Regions from separate parts of the Ureibacillus sp. FSL W8-0352 genome, predicted to be linked through region 1. Evidence: a T-box and tRNA genes for the amino acid it is inferred to sense, from the RefSeq annotation. Region 1 holds a T-box; the other holds one or more tRNA genes.

Region 1 (7,259 bases):
GATTCATGAACGATGTATAATTAATAGTAAGATAATATATCACAAAAAGGAGGTGGCTGTATGTTAAAAAGAGTAATTCAATTTGCTTTTCTTTTTATTGGGGGAGCACTAGGTTTTGTTTTTTTACCGCCATTATACGAAATTATAAATTTGTCATCTAATCCGTTGTTAAATAATCCATATACATCAGTCGCATTAGGAGCGTTGTTATTATTTCTTCTATCGTTTTCTTTATCAGATTATTGTGTAAAATTCATCAACTGGATGGAAGAGGTACTTTTTAAAATTCCAGCTGCAGACCTACTATTCGGTACTCTTGGGTTAATTGTCGGTTTAATTGTAGCATATTTTGTTGGGTTTGCGATTGAACGAATCAATATACCGGTAATTACTGATTTTTTACCAATAATATTATCTATTACACTCGGATATTTAGGATTTAGAGTCGGATTTAAAAAGAGGGAAGAATTATCACAAATATTTACCAAATCCGGTGTAGGATCAAAAAAGAAAGTTGGAGATTCTGGGCAAGTTGTTTCACAAGAAAAAACGCTATATAAATTGTTAGATACGAGCGTCATAATAGATGGTCGAATTGCGGATATCGCAACAACAGGATTTATAGAAGGTGTTTTAGTGGTGCCGCAGTTCGTATTAACCGAATTACAACATATTGCGGATTCCAGTGATACATTGAAGCGTACCCGTGGACGAAGAGGGTTAGATATGTTGAAAAAATTACAAGACGGAAAAACGGTAAATGTCATCATTTCTGAAGAAGATTTTGATGATGTTCAAGAAGTAGATTTAAAATTAGTACGGTTAGCGAAAAAAATGGGAGCAAAAATTTTAACAAATGATTTTAACTTAAACAAAGTATGTGATCTTCATCATGTACAAGTATTGAATATTAATGAGCTTGCGAACGCAGTAAAACCGGTTGTTATACCAGGAGAGGATATGCAAGTCGTTGTCATCAAAGATGGAAAAGAACAAAATCAAGGTGTTGCCTATTTAGATGATGGAACGATGATAGTTGTAGAAGGTGGTCGTAGTTACATTGGGCAATCTATTACAGTCACCGTTACAAGCGTACTGCAAACATCCGCCGGTCGCATGATTTTTGCTAAACCAAAAGACGAACAAGTTGCATAACCGTTGAAAAGTAAGAGTAGGAGTTGAGCACGTGGATTACGAAGTAGTATTGCCAGCAGCCGGTAGCGGAAAACGGATGGGAGCGGGAAAAAACAAATTATTTTTATCTTTAGCGAATAAACCGATCCTCATTCACACCCTCGAAATTTTTCAAAAGGATAGAAACTGTACGGGAATATATTTAGCGGTAAAACCAGAAGAAAGGGACTATATTCAACATTTATTAAAAGATTATAAAATTACAAAGGTAAAGGGTTTACCAAATGGAGGGAAAGAACGTCAACATTCTGTTCATTCATGTTTAAAAGTAATGAATGATGTGGAGATTGTTCTCGTCCATGATGCTGCAAGACCGTTTATATCCCAACAAGTCATTGACCGTTTAGTGGAAACCGCATATGAAAAAGGGGCTGCGATAGCAGGAGTTCGAGCGAAGGATACGATGAAAAAAGTACAAGATGGTATTATTGTTGAAACGGTAGATCGGGAAAACCTATGGTCAATCCAAACGCCGCAAGCATTTCGTTACGAACTGTTACGGCATGCGGAGGATGTAGCGGAAAAAGAAGGATTTTTAGGAACGGACGAAGCGATGCTAGTGGAGCGCCTCGGTTATGAAATCCATATTGTTGAAAGCAATTATGAAAATATTAAAATGACGACGAAAGAAGATTTATTATTTGGTGAAGCCATCTTAAAAAACCGCCAGATGCAGAAAGAAGGTACCTCACAAATCTTTTAGATTGGTGAGGTCTTTTCGTGCGCCCGGCATGTACATGAACTATAGGGTGTAAGTCCCGAACCCCGAAGACAGAAGTAGAGGTTAGCCAAGAGCAAGGGTGTCCGTGGTGACGCGGAATCTGAAGGAAGCTGGAGGCAAAACACCGGTCCGAGGAACACGAACCTCATATAAGGCTAGGTATGATTGAGTGAGTTTGCGAAACAAAACAAAGCTCTTTCTGTCGAAGGTCATATCGAGTAAATGAGGCGGATAGATGGTGTGAAAGTGCATGTACTTACCCGGGGAGGTCTGGCGGATAGGTGAAGTTCGCTTCATAACCTACTTAGTGATAAGTAGCTGAACCGTCAGAAGTCAGCAGAGGTCATAGTATTAGTTGGTTTAGAACTACTAAGAAGGACCGAACAATTAAGAGAGAATAGCCCTTGGCATTCAGTGAGTCATGATGAACACAGAAAACATAGTACCTCACTTGAGGAAGGAAGCGGTGAATCCCGTGGGAGTCCTCTTGGAGGGTGGAGTGACCACTGGCATAAAGAGAACAGCTATTCACGGAAGTTATGAAAACTTGCGTCAATTATCTTAATTGAACCGCCGTATACGGAACCGTACGTACGGTGGTGTGAGAGGACGGGAGCTAATCACTCCCTCCTACTCGATTTGTTTCCATACATAATAATTGGGTTAAATGCATGCTTACAATCCATACAAATGGGAAATATGTTAATATATGAAGTGGCAAATTGGAATCTGATTTTACAGTAAAGGATGGTGAACGCTGCATATAAGGCTGAACAGTCTTTCATCATGCAGCTACAATATGTTTCGTGTTGGACAAGGATTTGATGTGCATGCGTTTCAAGAAGGACGGCCACTTATTATCGGAGGCATAGAGATACCTCATACGAAAGGCCTTGTTGGTCATTCCGATGCGGATGTGTTATTACATGCAATTACAGATGCGGCCCTTGGAGCAATTGGAGAAGGAGATATCGGACGTCATTTTCCAGATACAGATCCAAAATATAAAGATGCAGATTCAGCGAAATTATTGGAGTATATATGGAAAATAGTAAATGATAAAGGGTATATTCTTGGGAATGTTGATTGTACAATTATGGCTCAAAAGCCTAAAATGGCTCCGTATATTGAGCAAATGCGAAATCGCATAGCAGAACTTTTGGATGCGAACCCGTCTCAAGTAAACGTCAAAGCAACTACAACGGAAAAATTAGGCTTTGTTGGCCGAGAAGAAGGTATAGCAGCATTAGCAACAATATTGTTAATAAAAAAGCAATAGTTCTCAAATGTTGAAAGAAGATGAATTCGTTCCAGAAAAGTTAAAATTTCTTCCCTCTCATTAACTTTTCAATGTGAAGACAGAGTGGTAAAATGTACAAAAGTTAAGGGAAGCATTGGAAATGGAAATATTCTAGTAGTGGCCAAATTAAAAATGAAGGTTTTTATCTGGTAAACTTAGGAGGAAAATTATGACAAAACAAGTTCGTGTTCGGTATGCGCCAAGTCCTACCGGTCATTTACATATTGGTGGAGCGCGTACTGCGTTATTTAATTATTTGTTTGCAAAACATTACAACGGAACATTTGTTGTTCGCATTGAAGATACGGATACGGAGCGCAATGTCGAGGGTGGAGAAGCGTCACAGCTTGATAATCTGCGCTGGCTTGGAATAATTCCAGATGAATCTGTAGATATTGGCGGACCTTATGCGCCATATCGCCAAACGGAAAGACTAGATATATATAAGAAACATGCGGAAGAGCTATTAGAACGAGGACTAGCTTATAAATGTTTCTGCACACCTGAAGAATTGGAAGCTTCAAGAGAAGCCCAAAGAGCAAAAGGCATTCCTGCTCCAACTTACGAAGGCAAATGCCGCCATTTAACGAAAGAGGAAATCGCTGAAAAAGAAGCGCAGGGAATTCCTTATACAATCCGTTTTAAAGTTCCAGAAAATGTAACATACAAATTTAATGATTTAGTGCGCGGAGAAGTTACTTTTGAATCGAAAGATATTGGCGATTGGGTTATCGTGAAGGCGAATGGAATTCCTACTTATAACTTTGCGGTTGTTTTGGATGACCATTATATGGAAATTACGCATGTATTCCGCGGAGAAGAACACTTATCTAATACGCCGAAACAAATGATGATTTTTGATGCTTTCGATTGGGAATACCCTGAGTTCGGCCATTTAACAATCATTGTGAACGAAAATCATAAGAAGTTATCAAAACGTGATGAATCCATTATCCAGTTCGTTTCTCAATATAAAGAGCTTGGATATTTACCAGAAGCGATGTTCAACTTCTTTGCATTGCTTGGTTGGTCTCCGGAAGGGGAAGAAGAAATCTTTACAAAAGAACAATTGATTGAAATTTTTGATGAGAAGCGTTTATCAAAATCACCGTCAATGTTTGACCGGAATAAACTAACATGGATGAACAACCAATACATTAAAAAATTGTCATTGGATGAAGTAGTAGACTTAGCACTTCCTCACTTGCAAAAAGCCGGTTTACTTCCTTTAGAATTGACTAGTGAACAAAAACAATGGGCAACAAAATTGATTGCGTTATACCATAATCAAATGAGTTATGGTGCAGAAATTGTTGAATTATCTAGCTTGTTCTTTAAAGATGAAATTGAATATGATGAAGCTGCCCAAGAAGTACTAGCTTTAGAACATATTAAAGAATTGGCTACATCATTTAAACAGCAATTAGAGGCTTCGGAAGCTTTTGATGCTTCGTCAATTAAAGCGGCAATTAAAGCAGTACAAAAAGAAACTGGATATAAAGGGAAAAACTTATTTATGCCAATTCGAGTGATGACAACAGGCCAAACTCATGGTCCGGAATTGGCGGATGCAATCGAATTAGTGGGCAAAGAAAAAGTTTTAGCCCGATTAGAAAAATTCACAAATTAATATTTTTTAGATGAACGGTTTTTGAGCCTTGGATATAATGATATAAAAGTGAAAGCGTTGAAAAGGAGAAGTACGTAAAATATGTTTGAAAGAGAGGGTCACCACAGGCTGAAAGTGACCTAAACCTCTATTTTACGGAAATGCACCTTTGAGCACTTTGCTGAAATGGAGTAGGCAAGTCGGCTAGTCACCGTTAAAGACCTCGAGCGGAAAGCTTCATGCTTTCAACCAGAGTGGAACCGCGCGAATTTGGCGTCTCTGTCATAGTGATATGATGGAGGCGTTTTTTATTCAGCTAATTTTTATTGGCTACCTGTAGAGAATTGGTGGTAATTTAGTTATAGAAGGATATATTTGTTCGAAGAGAATTGGCTAAAGGAGAGAATGACATGGCAATTCAAATTTACAATACGTTAACAAGAAGAAAAGAACCTTTTGTTCCTCTTGAAGAGGGAAAAGTAAAAATGTACGTATGCGGACCAACTGTTTATAACTACATTCATATAGGCAATGCACGTCCTGCCATTGTCTATGATACAGTAAGAAGATATTTGCAATATAAAGGGTTTGATGTGAAGTATGTATCAAACTTCACCGATGTGGACGACAAAATTATTAAGGCAGCTAACGAGTTAGGAGAAGAAGTTTCTGAACTGACAGAGCGTTTTATAAAAGCTTATTTTGAGGATATCACTGCACTTGGATGCAAAAAAGCGGATGTTCATCCGAGAGTGACAGAACATATGGATGATATTATTGAATTTATTAAAGTATTAATCAATAAAGGGTATGCTTATGAATCTCAAGGGGATGTCTATTTCCGCACACGCAAGTTTAAAGGTTATGGAAAACTAAGTCATCAGTCAATTGATGATTTAAAAGTAGGCGCACGTATCGAAGCGGGTGAAAAAAAAGAAGATCCACTAGACTTTGCTCTTTGGAAAGCTGCAAAACCAGGTGAAATTCACTGGAGTAGCCCTTGGGGTGAAGGACGACCTGGATGGCATATTGAATGCTCTGTAATGGCAAGAGCTCATCTAGGTGACACAATTGACATTCATGCTGGAGGTCAAGATTTAACATTCCCGCACCACGAAAATGAAATTGCTCAGTCTGAAAGCTATACCGGAAAACTTTTTGCCCGTTACTGGATGCATAATGGGTATATTAATATTGATAACGAAAAAATGTCAAAATCTCTTGGGAATTTCGTATTAGTCCACGATATTATCCAGAAAATTGATCCGCAAGTATTAAGATTTTTCATGCTTTCTGTACATTATCGTCATCCAATCAATTTCTCAGAAGAATTGATTGAATCCGCTCGAAGTGGATTGGAGCGCTTGCGCACAGCTTATTCGAATCTTCAACATCGACTAAAATCTACGACGAACCTTGCAGAAAATAGTGAATTGTATTTAGAAAAAATCGATGAGTTGAAAAAACAATTCGAGAAGGAAATGGATGATGATTTCAATACAGCTAACGGTATTTCTGTTTTATTTGAACTAGCTCGCACGTCAAATACGTATGTAAACGAAACAAATACGGATGAAAAAGTGCTAAAAGCATTTATTGAAACATTTGAAGTTCTTAGTGGTGTTTTAGGAATTAAATTAGCTGTTGAGATGGAAATTTTAGATGAAGAAATTGAAAAGTTAATTGAAGAGCGTAATATTGCACGAAAAAATCGTGATTTCAAGAGAGCGGATGAAATTCGTGACCAATTATTAAGTATGAACATAATTTTAGAAGATACACGACAAGGTACTCGCTGGAAACGAGGTTCATAAGATGGCACAACAAGTTGATATTAAGCAATTAAACGCACTTGCATTAGCATATATGGGGGACGCCGTTTTAGAGGTGCGCGTTAGGGAACATTTATTGTTAAGCGGTCGAACGAAACCGAATACGCTGCACCATGAGGCGACAAAATATGTCTCTGCTAAAGCTCAATCAATGATTGTGCATCGCATGATAGAAGAACAGTATTTAACGGAAGAAGAGTTATCAATTTATAGACGTGGGCGCAATGCAAAGTCTGGTACTGTTCCGAAAAATACGGATGTTCAAACTTATCGCAATAGTTCCGGATTTGAAGCAGTTCTCGGCAGTCTTTATTTAACAAAACAGTATGAACGTATGAATAAAATAATTGATTATGCAATACAAATCGTTGAAGAAGCGAAAGGAGCGTCATAACATGAGCGAAAGTGGAGAAATGATTGCTGGCAAAAACCCGGTATTAGAAGCCCTTCGTTCAGGCCGAGAAATGAACAAAATATGGATTAGTGAAGGTGTGAAAAAATCGGGAATTAAGGAAGTGCTGGATTTAGCCCGCGAACGAGGAGTATTTGTACAGTTTGTGCCAAAGAAAAAAATCGATCAACTTTCAAGCGCCAACCATCAAG
Region 2 (7,259 bases), 860 kb from region 1:
TTGTCTTGCCAAAGGCACCGCTGGGTAGCTATGTGTGGACGGGATAAGTGCTGAAAGCATCTAAGCATGAAGCCCCCCTCAAGATGAGATTTCCCATTGCATAAGCAAGTAAGATCCCTCAAAGACGATGAGGTAGATAGGTCCGAGGTGGAAGCACGGTGACGTGTGGAGCTGACGGATACTAATCGATCGAGGACTTAACCAATCATTTCAATGTCGTTATCCAGTTTTGAGAGAACAACCTCTCGTAATTAAAAAATATAAAAAATACTTGAAAAAAGTATAGAATATGATATAATAATACTTGTCTTTCGGTAAGGAATCAAGCCTAGTGGCGATAGCAAAGAGGTCACACCCGTTCCCATACCGAACACGGAAGTTAAGCTCTTTAGCGCCGATGGTAGTAGGGGGCTTCCCCTTGTGAGAGTAGGACGTTGCTAGGCTTATATAAAATCATTCCGAAGTAGCTCAGTGGTAGAGCAACCGGCTGTTAACCGGTTGGTCGTAGGTTCGAATCCTACCTTCGGAGCCATTCTTCTTGGAGAGTTGTCCGAGAGGCTGAAGGAGCACGATTGGAAATCGTGTAGACGGGGATAACCTGTCTCAAGGGTTCAAATCCCTTACTCTCCGCCATAATTAAGAGATTGGCCCCTTGGTCAAGTGGTTAAGACACCGCCCTTTCACGGCGGTAACACGGGTTCGAATCCCGTAGGGGTCACCAATTCGGAGGATTAGCTCAGCTGGGAGAGCACCTGCCTTACAAGCAGGGGGTCGGCGGTTCGATCCCGTCATCCTCCACCATAAAAAACAATTAACATTATCGCGGGGTAGAGCAGTCTGGTAGCTCGTCGGGCTCATAACCCGGAGGTCGCAGGTTCAAATCCTGTCCCCGCAACCAAAGTGGTCCCGTGGTGTAGCGGTTAACATGCCTGCCTGTCACGCAGGAGATCGCGGGTTCGAGTCCCGTCGGGACCGCCATAAAAAGTGGGTCGGTAGCTCAGTTGGTAGAGCATTTGACTGAAGATCAAAGTGTCGGCGGTTCGATTCCGTCCCGACCCACCATAAATATGCCGGTGTAGCTCAATTGGCAGAGCAACTGACTTGTAATCAGTAGGTTGAGGGTTCGATTCCTTTCGCCGGCACCATACTTTCCGGAGGGGTAGCGAAGTGGCTAAACGCGACGGACTGTAAATCCGTTCCCTTTGGGTTCGGCGGTTCGAATCCGCCCCCCTCCACCATTACAGGGGCATAGTTTAACGGTAGAATAGAGGTCTCCAAAACCTTTGGTGTGGGTTCGATTCCTACTGCCCCTGCCATTTTTAATTTTCACCAAGATATTTTGGCGACTGTGGCGAAGTGGTTAACGCATCGGATTGTGGATCCGACATACGTGGGTTCGATTCCCATCAGTCGCCCCATACATATTTTAATATACCTGCTTTTGGCGGCTGTGGCGAAGTGGTTAACGCATCGGATTGTGGATCCGACATACGTGGGTTCGATTCCCATCAGCCGCCCCATAAAATAGAATATAAGTTGTTTATATAATATTATTGGGGTATAGCCAAGTGGTAAGGCAACGGATTTTGATTCCGTCATGCCCAGGTTCGAATCCTGGTACCCCAGCCATTCATGCGGAAGTAGTTCAGTGGTAGAACACCACCTTGCCAAGGTGGGGGTCGCGGGTTCGAACCCCGTCTTCCGCTCCAGTAATTTGGCGGCTTAGCCAAGCGGTAAGGCACGGGTCTGCAACACCCTTATCACCGGTTCGAATCCGGTAGCCGCCTCCAAATAAATAAATATCGGTTTAACCGATTTATTTTTTTCTCTTTTTTATTATGCCGATGTGGCGGAATTGGCAGACGCGCACGACTCAAAATCGTGTTCCCAAAAGGAGTGTGGGTTCGACTCCCACCATCGGCATTAGGATTCAAGGAAACCTTATATCATCAAAGCCTTCAGTAATAATGGGTTCTTTGTCAAATGGTGTTGGTGAATAAATTTTAGCGACATTATTTGGTAATATGTAATCGGATGGCTTAGGGGAAATTCGAGGTTCCCCTAAGCTGTTTTTATTTTCGCTAAGTTTTGGGTAATGAATATTCGGTTTCTAAAGTGATAGAAGGATCGATAACCGAAAGAAATGCGTTTAATCACTTTGATTTTGTTATGAATCCCCTCTAAAATGCCGTTATTATAATCGTACTTTAGCGTATTCTCGACGTAATTGATGTATTTGTTGATTGTCTTGATGGCGGTTTTCATATAGCTGGGTTGTAAGCCCGAAATATGTGAGATAAATAAAAAAATGCGCACCCTCTGGTACGCACGACGAATAGCCCTTCAATCCAATATTTTTTCGGATTAAGGGCTATTTTGCCATTGCACATGATTCACAAATTGTTTTCGACCATGGCAAATAGCGATCTAATATTTCTGGCTGTTGATGGATTGGTAAACTTGGGAGTTCCGACAATACTTTCACTAAGTATTGATAAAAATCAATTCCATTAGCTTTTGCCGTTTCAGCCAAGCTTAAACAGATGGCGTTTGCATCGGCTCCCGATTCACTCACGGAAAACAGCCAGTTTTTTCGTCCAATGACATTCGGCCGAATCGCATTTTCAGCTGGGTTGTTGTCCATTTCAATGCGTCCATCATACAGAAAAGCTTTTAAACCTTCGGCGTGCTTCAATGTATATTCCGCAGCTTTGGCAAGGGCATTCTTCCCATAGAAAGGAGATTCGTCAATCCATTTGAAAAATGCCTCAACGATAGGTTTGGACTCTTTTTGTCTAGCTTTTCTCCGTTCGCTCGGCCGAAGTTTCTTAAATTTCCGTTCTAGGCGGTAAAGTCGATCACAATAATCGACACCAATCCGTCCATTTTTACTTTCGGCTTTTAACCAGTATCGACGAACATGAGCCCAGCAGTTGGCAAAATGAATATTTGGCACATCATGGTATGCAGAATATCCATCGCAGATAATCGTCCCTTTAAAGCCTTTCATAAAGTCAGTCAAAATTTCCCGACTTCGGGATAAAGCACTATGGAACAGAACAATTGCTGGACCTTGAGATCCTACGCTACGGAACACCCAGTTGTAAGCTTTAGATTGAGCTGGCTTTCCATCTGAGCGGTTCAATACTTGGGCATAGGTTTCATCGACATGAAGAATTGATTTTTTCATGAGGGTTTCTTTCATTCGATTATATAATGGAAGAAGCCAATCTTCTGCCGTGCGAATCACCCAGTTGGATAGGTTCTTATCATTGGTTAGTAAACCATAACGATGCCATTCCTTTACCTGCCTATATAAGGGTAAATAAAGAATAAATTTATCATAGATGAGTTTTGCTAAGACCGTTGGTCCTGCGATACTTCGCAGAATGGCAGGTTGCGGTGCTTTTCCACGTTTGATTTGTGAGTCTTTATTCGAATCTTTTTTACAAGACCTGCACTCATAAGCGTGTTCAATATGCTGAACACGCTTCATAGTAGCTGGTATGAATTTTGCTTCTTCTCGTACAATCGTGCTGCCAATCTCTGTCATAGGTGATTGACAACACTCGCATTGTAAGTTTTCTGGATGATGATGAATTTCTTCAATTTCTAAACCATCCATAAAAGAATCATTTCGTTTTTTCTTGTTATGTCGTTTACGAACAACTGTGTATGTCACAGTGTCCGTGCTTTTTTCTCCTGTGTGCTCAGGTTCATTAAAAAAAGAGTCGTCATCAAACAAAGAATACTGTCCGTCTGGAGCTTGATACTTTGATTTTTCAGATTTTGAGCCATAAAGCCGTTTAGTTAAATAACGAACTTGTTGTGACAATAATTCAATTTGTTTCAACAATTCATCATTTTTTTGATTGGCATGAGCTAGTTGCTCTTCTAATGACTGAATTAACTTTTCGTATGAATCATTGTTCACAACATCCACCACTTTTCCGTACTGATTCTATATAGAGTTGATTATATCATGAATCGGTATTTAGAAGACACCTTTTTTCGATTTTTGGATGGCTTTAGGTTGTTGAATCGAGAGCCCTTCGAGTAACCATCGAAGCTCCTGTTGAGTCAAATTTCGAACCTCATTTTCATTTCTGGGCCATTGGAGTTTGCCGTTATCGATTCGTTTGTATAACATGGCGAAGCCATCTCCATCAAAATACAAACATTTATAGCGGTCTTTCTTCCGTCCACAAAATAAGAAAATGGCGTTGCTATATGGATCCAGTTCGAAAGAATCCTGAATTAAGGTGGCAAGACCATCAATTCCTTTTCTCATATCCGTACGACCACAAATGATATAGATATTTTTACACTTAGTAAAATCATGAATCACTGCTATTCAACTCCTTGATGACCGTTTGAATGATGTGAGGTTTTACACCGGGGTAAAAGGAGATTTTAAAATTTGTTGCTTGAATAACGCATACAGGTTTGAGAGGACCACGACTCGTTGAGGGTGAAGTTGAATCAGAATCGGATTCCAAATTGACAGGGACGATATTTAATTTTTCAACTGCCAAACAAAAACACCTCCTCTGTAATCGATAACTCTATCTTACAGGGAGGTACGATCGATTGATATGCGTCGTTTGAATTCGGGCTTACGCTGGGTTTTCTTCAATAGCTCAAAGTCTTTGGTTTTGATGCAATGTTGCACGTATTGATATAACTCATAGGAAGCTTTTAATTCAGAATCTAAATCAATGAGATAGTGGAGAATCTCCACCTCACACATATGCTTTTTAAAGCAACGATGATATGTATAGTTCTTATAATCAAGTTTTGTTTGATCTTTCAGAAGGAGCTTCCAGTATTTTTTTAATTTATTGTAATTCTTTTTATCCCGATTCATGACGTTGATGCGCGTTTTGTTTAAAGCTCTGCTAAATAGTTGGAGGATATGGAATTTGTCGAGTATGATTTCCGCTTTAGGGAAAACTTCTTGGATTAAGGAAATATAAGGGCTATACATATCGATGACAATCGTTTTTACCGCATTTCTCGCCTTCTTGGAATACCGTAAGAAATACTCTTTGAGGACAGATAATCTTCGGTCCTCCACGATATCCACAATCTCCCCCGTTTCAGAGTCGCAGAAAATAAAGGACATCGCTCCAGCTGCGGATTTCACTGATTTAAACTCGTCAAAACACAAATGCTGTGGAAGGTAGTGAACATTTGGTTGATAGTAGCTATAAAAGCTGTCAATGACACGACTGACGGTGGCATGAGAAACATGATGTTTCATCGCAATATCTTTTTCGGATATTTTATCTTTGGCGTTTAAAGCAATCGATACTTTTGTATTGTTGGAAATACAACAGTTTTTGGCCACGACGCTCGTTTTTAAAGTAAACGTGGAATGACAATGTTTACAGAAATAACGCTGTTTACACAATTTTAAGTAGGTATGAAAACCTGAAACACTAGGCATTTTAATGAGAGACGTTTAAACCGTGTTTAATGATTTGATCATCAAAGACATGTCCACAAGCATAACAAGCTTTTGGTTGATACGTTAACTGTTTTTGGCAAGTAGAAATTGTATGAAATGGCAATTAAAAATGCATACATACACTTGCCAAATTCCATGGTTAACGTTGAGAGATTGAGTCTTTGTATCGGTGACTTTCACCATTGAAGATGATTAAATGAGAATGATGAATCAGCCGATCAATGACGGCCTCTGTTAAAATGGGATCGCCAAAGACATTATTCCATTGGCTAAATGGTAAATTGGTTGTCACAATGATGCTTTTGGTTTCATAACACATGGAAATAACTTGAAATAATAACTCTGCCCCCTGTTTATGCAATGGAATATAGCCCAATTCATCAAGAATCAAGAGATCCAACTTTTCGATTTGATTGAGAAATTTACCAAGTTCACCTTTTTCATTGGCCTCCAATAAAGCATTGACAATGGAGGCGGCCGTATAGAACTTCACTCTTTTTCCTTGTTTTTTCATCAAATTGAGGGCGATGAGAGTGGAAAGGAATGTTTTACCGGTTCCCACTCCGCCATAGAAGATAAGGTTTTCCTGATTTTTCGTAAACTCACCTTCTAAAATATAATCTTTTGTGATGCCTGGGGCTAGTTGAATCTCCCGCCAATCATAAGGTTTATTTGGAATTTTCGGCAATGTCGCCTGTTTTAGTAGTAAATTTATCCTTCTCTCATCTCGATGCTGCACTTCTCGTTCAAACAGCTTCAGTAAAAATTCCTCATTTGTTTCCGCATGGATGGTATGGTAATTGGCTGGAATCCAGCTTAATTTTAGTCTTTTGGCATATTCCTTAATCATTTGTTCCATGATGCCACATCTCCTTGGGATTCGAATAGGCGGTCATAATGCCTTACTCCTCGGATGGCTTCCGGCATATCTGGAACGTGTTTTTTCGGTTGAATTGGCTCTCGTATACCTCTTCCATTGATTAATTGATAAAATACCTGTTTAATCGATTCTACTTTCGGATGACCATACTGGGAGGCAATCCTCAAAGCCTGTGTCGAAACTTCGAAATCATGTTCTTTTAGTAAAACAGCTAGTAGTTGTAATGCTTCCTTCTTTTCTTGAACGGTACAATTGGAAAAATAATTTTTCCATTCTTCCGGCATCTTTTCATAGAAATCCGTATATTTTAATGCATTTGGCCTTTTGGCCATTAACGTAAGATATGGTTGCCATTTCATTGATTTTTGTTTTGTGCCATATAAACGCTCGTGCTTGATAATCAGCTCATGCTCTTCTGTTAAAATGGCAATCTCATGATAAGAGATCTTTGCCAAAACCTTTTGTTTGGCAAAACGGGGAGACGTGGAATATAAATTGTTTTCTAAATGGATGAAACCGTACTTATCAGCCGTGACCTGCTCATATCGGACACATTCAAATTCTTTGGCTGGCAATTGAAGAAATAACGCTTGTTCTTCTTCAAATAATTCAGCGATGAGTCGCTCCTTCTCATAATGCGGACGATTCCAGTCCTTCTCACATTTTTCCCATAAAGATTCATTAAAACTTTCTAGTTGATAGATTGTTTGTTCAGGTAAAAAGAAATTGTTTCGAATATATTTCACCTTTGATTCGACATTCCCTTTTTCATTTCCGCTGGCTGGGTTGCAGAACTCGCATTCAAAGCCATAATGTAAAACGAATCGTTGAAATGTCTCTGTCAATTCTCTTTCTCCGTTTGGCAAGATCGTTTTTACTGCAGGGGAGAGATTATCAAAACGAATGACC

The links. A T-box is a leader RNA that pairs with one kind of tRNA and senses whether it is charged. The one in region 1 lies ahead of cysS (cysteine--tRNA ligase), so its partner is inferred to be a tRNA-Cys.
Region 2: it has a tRNA-Cys gene. The T-box ahead of cysS (cysteine--tRNA ligase) is inferred to sense a tRNA for this amino acid. The anticodon was not compared.

The regions. Positions count from the first base shown of each region.
Region 1 covers NZ_JBBOQT010000001.1:2,641,725-2,648,983, forward strand. The annotation lists gene NST98_RS13260 (PIN/TRAM domain-containing protein) at 61-1,155, shown strand; gene ispD (2-C-methyl-D-erythritol 4-phosphate cytidylyltransferase) at 1,187-1,897, shown strand; gene NST98_RS13270 (hypothetical protein) at 2,337-2,480, shown strand; gene ispF (2-C-methyl-D-erythritol 2,4-cyclodiphosphate synthase) at 2,715-3,194, shown strand; gene gltX (glutamate--tRNA ligase) at 3,385-4,845, shown strand; T-box leader at 4,894-5,108, shown strand; gene cysS (cysteine--tRNA ligase) at 5,235-6,638, shown strand; gene NST98_RS13290 (Mini-ribonuclease 3) at 6,640-7,050, shown strand; gene rlmB (23S rRNA (guanosine(2251)-2'-O)-methyltransferase RlmB) at 7,052-7,259, shown strand, end outside.
Region 2 covers NZ_JBBOQT010000001.1:1,785,700-1,792,958, reverse strand. The annotation lists rRNA gene NST98_RS09220 (23S ribosomal RNA) at 1-205, shown strand, start outside; rRNA gene rrf (5S ribosomal RNA) at 328-443, shown strand; tRNA gene NST98_RS09210 (tRNA-Asn) at 458-532, shown strand; tRNA gene NST98_RS09205 (tRNA-Ser) at 541-633, shown strand; tRNA gene NST98_RS09200 (tRNA-Glu) at 647-721, shown strand; tRNA gene NST98_RS09195 (tRNA-Val) at 726-801, shown strand; tRNA gene NST98_RS09190 (tRNA-Met) at 822-898, shown strand; tRNA gene NST98_RS09185 (tRNA-Asp) at 903-978, shown strand; tRNA gene NST98_RS09180 (tRNA-Phe) at 987-1,062, shown strand; tRNA gene NST98_RS09175 (tRNA-Thr) at 1,070-1,145, shown strand; tRNA gene NST98_RS09170 (tRNA-Tyr) at 1,154-1,238, shown strand; tRNA gene NST98_RS09165 (tRNA-Trp) at 1,243-1,316, shown strand; tRNA gene NST98_RS09160 (tRNA-His) at 1,343-1,418, shown strand; tRNA gene NST98_RS09155 (tRNA-His) at 1,445-1,520, shown strand; tRNA gene NST98_RS09150 (tRNA-Gln) at 1,555-1,629, shown strand; tRNA gene NST98_RS09145 (tRNA-Gly) at 1,635-1,709, shown strand; tRNA gene NST98_RS09140 (tRNA-Cys) at 1,717-1,790, shown strand; tRNA gene NST98_RS09135 (tRNA-Leu) at 1,841-1,923, shown strand; gene NST98_RS09130 (transposase) at 2,062-2,316, opposite strand; gene tnpC (IS66 family transposase) at 2,372-3,946, opposite strand; gene tnpB (IS66 family insertion sequence element accessory protein TnpB) at 3,995-4,348, opposite strand; gene NST98_RS09115 (hypothetical protein) at 4,338-4,535, opposite strand; gene NST98_RS09110 (ISL3 family transposase) at 4,571-5,449, opposite strand; gene NST98_RS09105 (hypothetical protein) at 5,451-5,573, opposite strand; gene istB (IS21-like element helper ATPase IstB) at 5,610-6,329, opposite strand; gene istA (IS21 family transposase) at 6,317-7,259, opposite strand, start outside.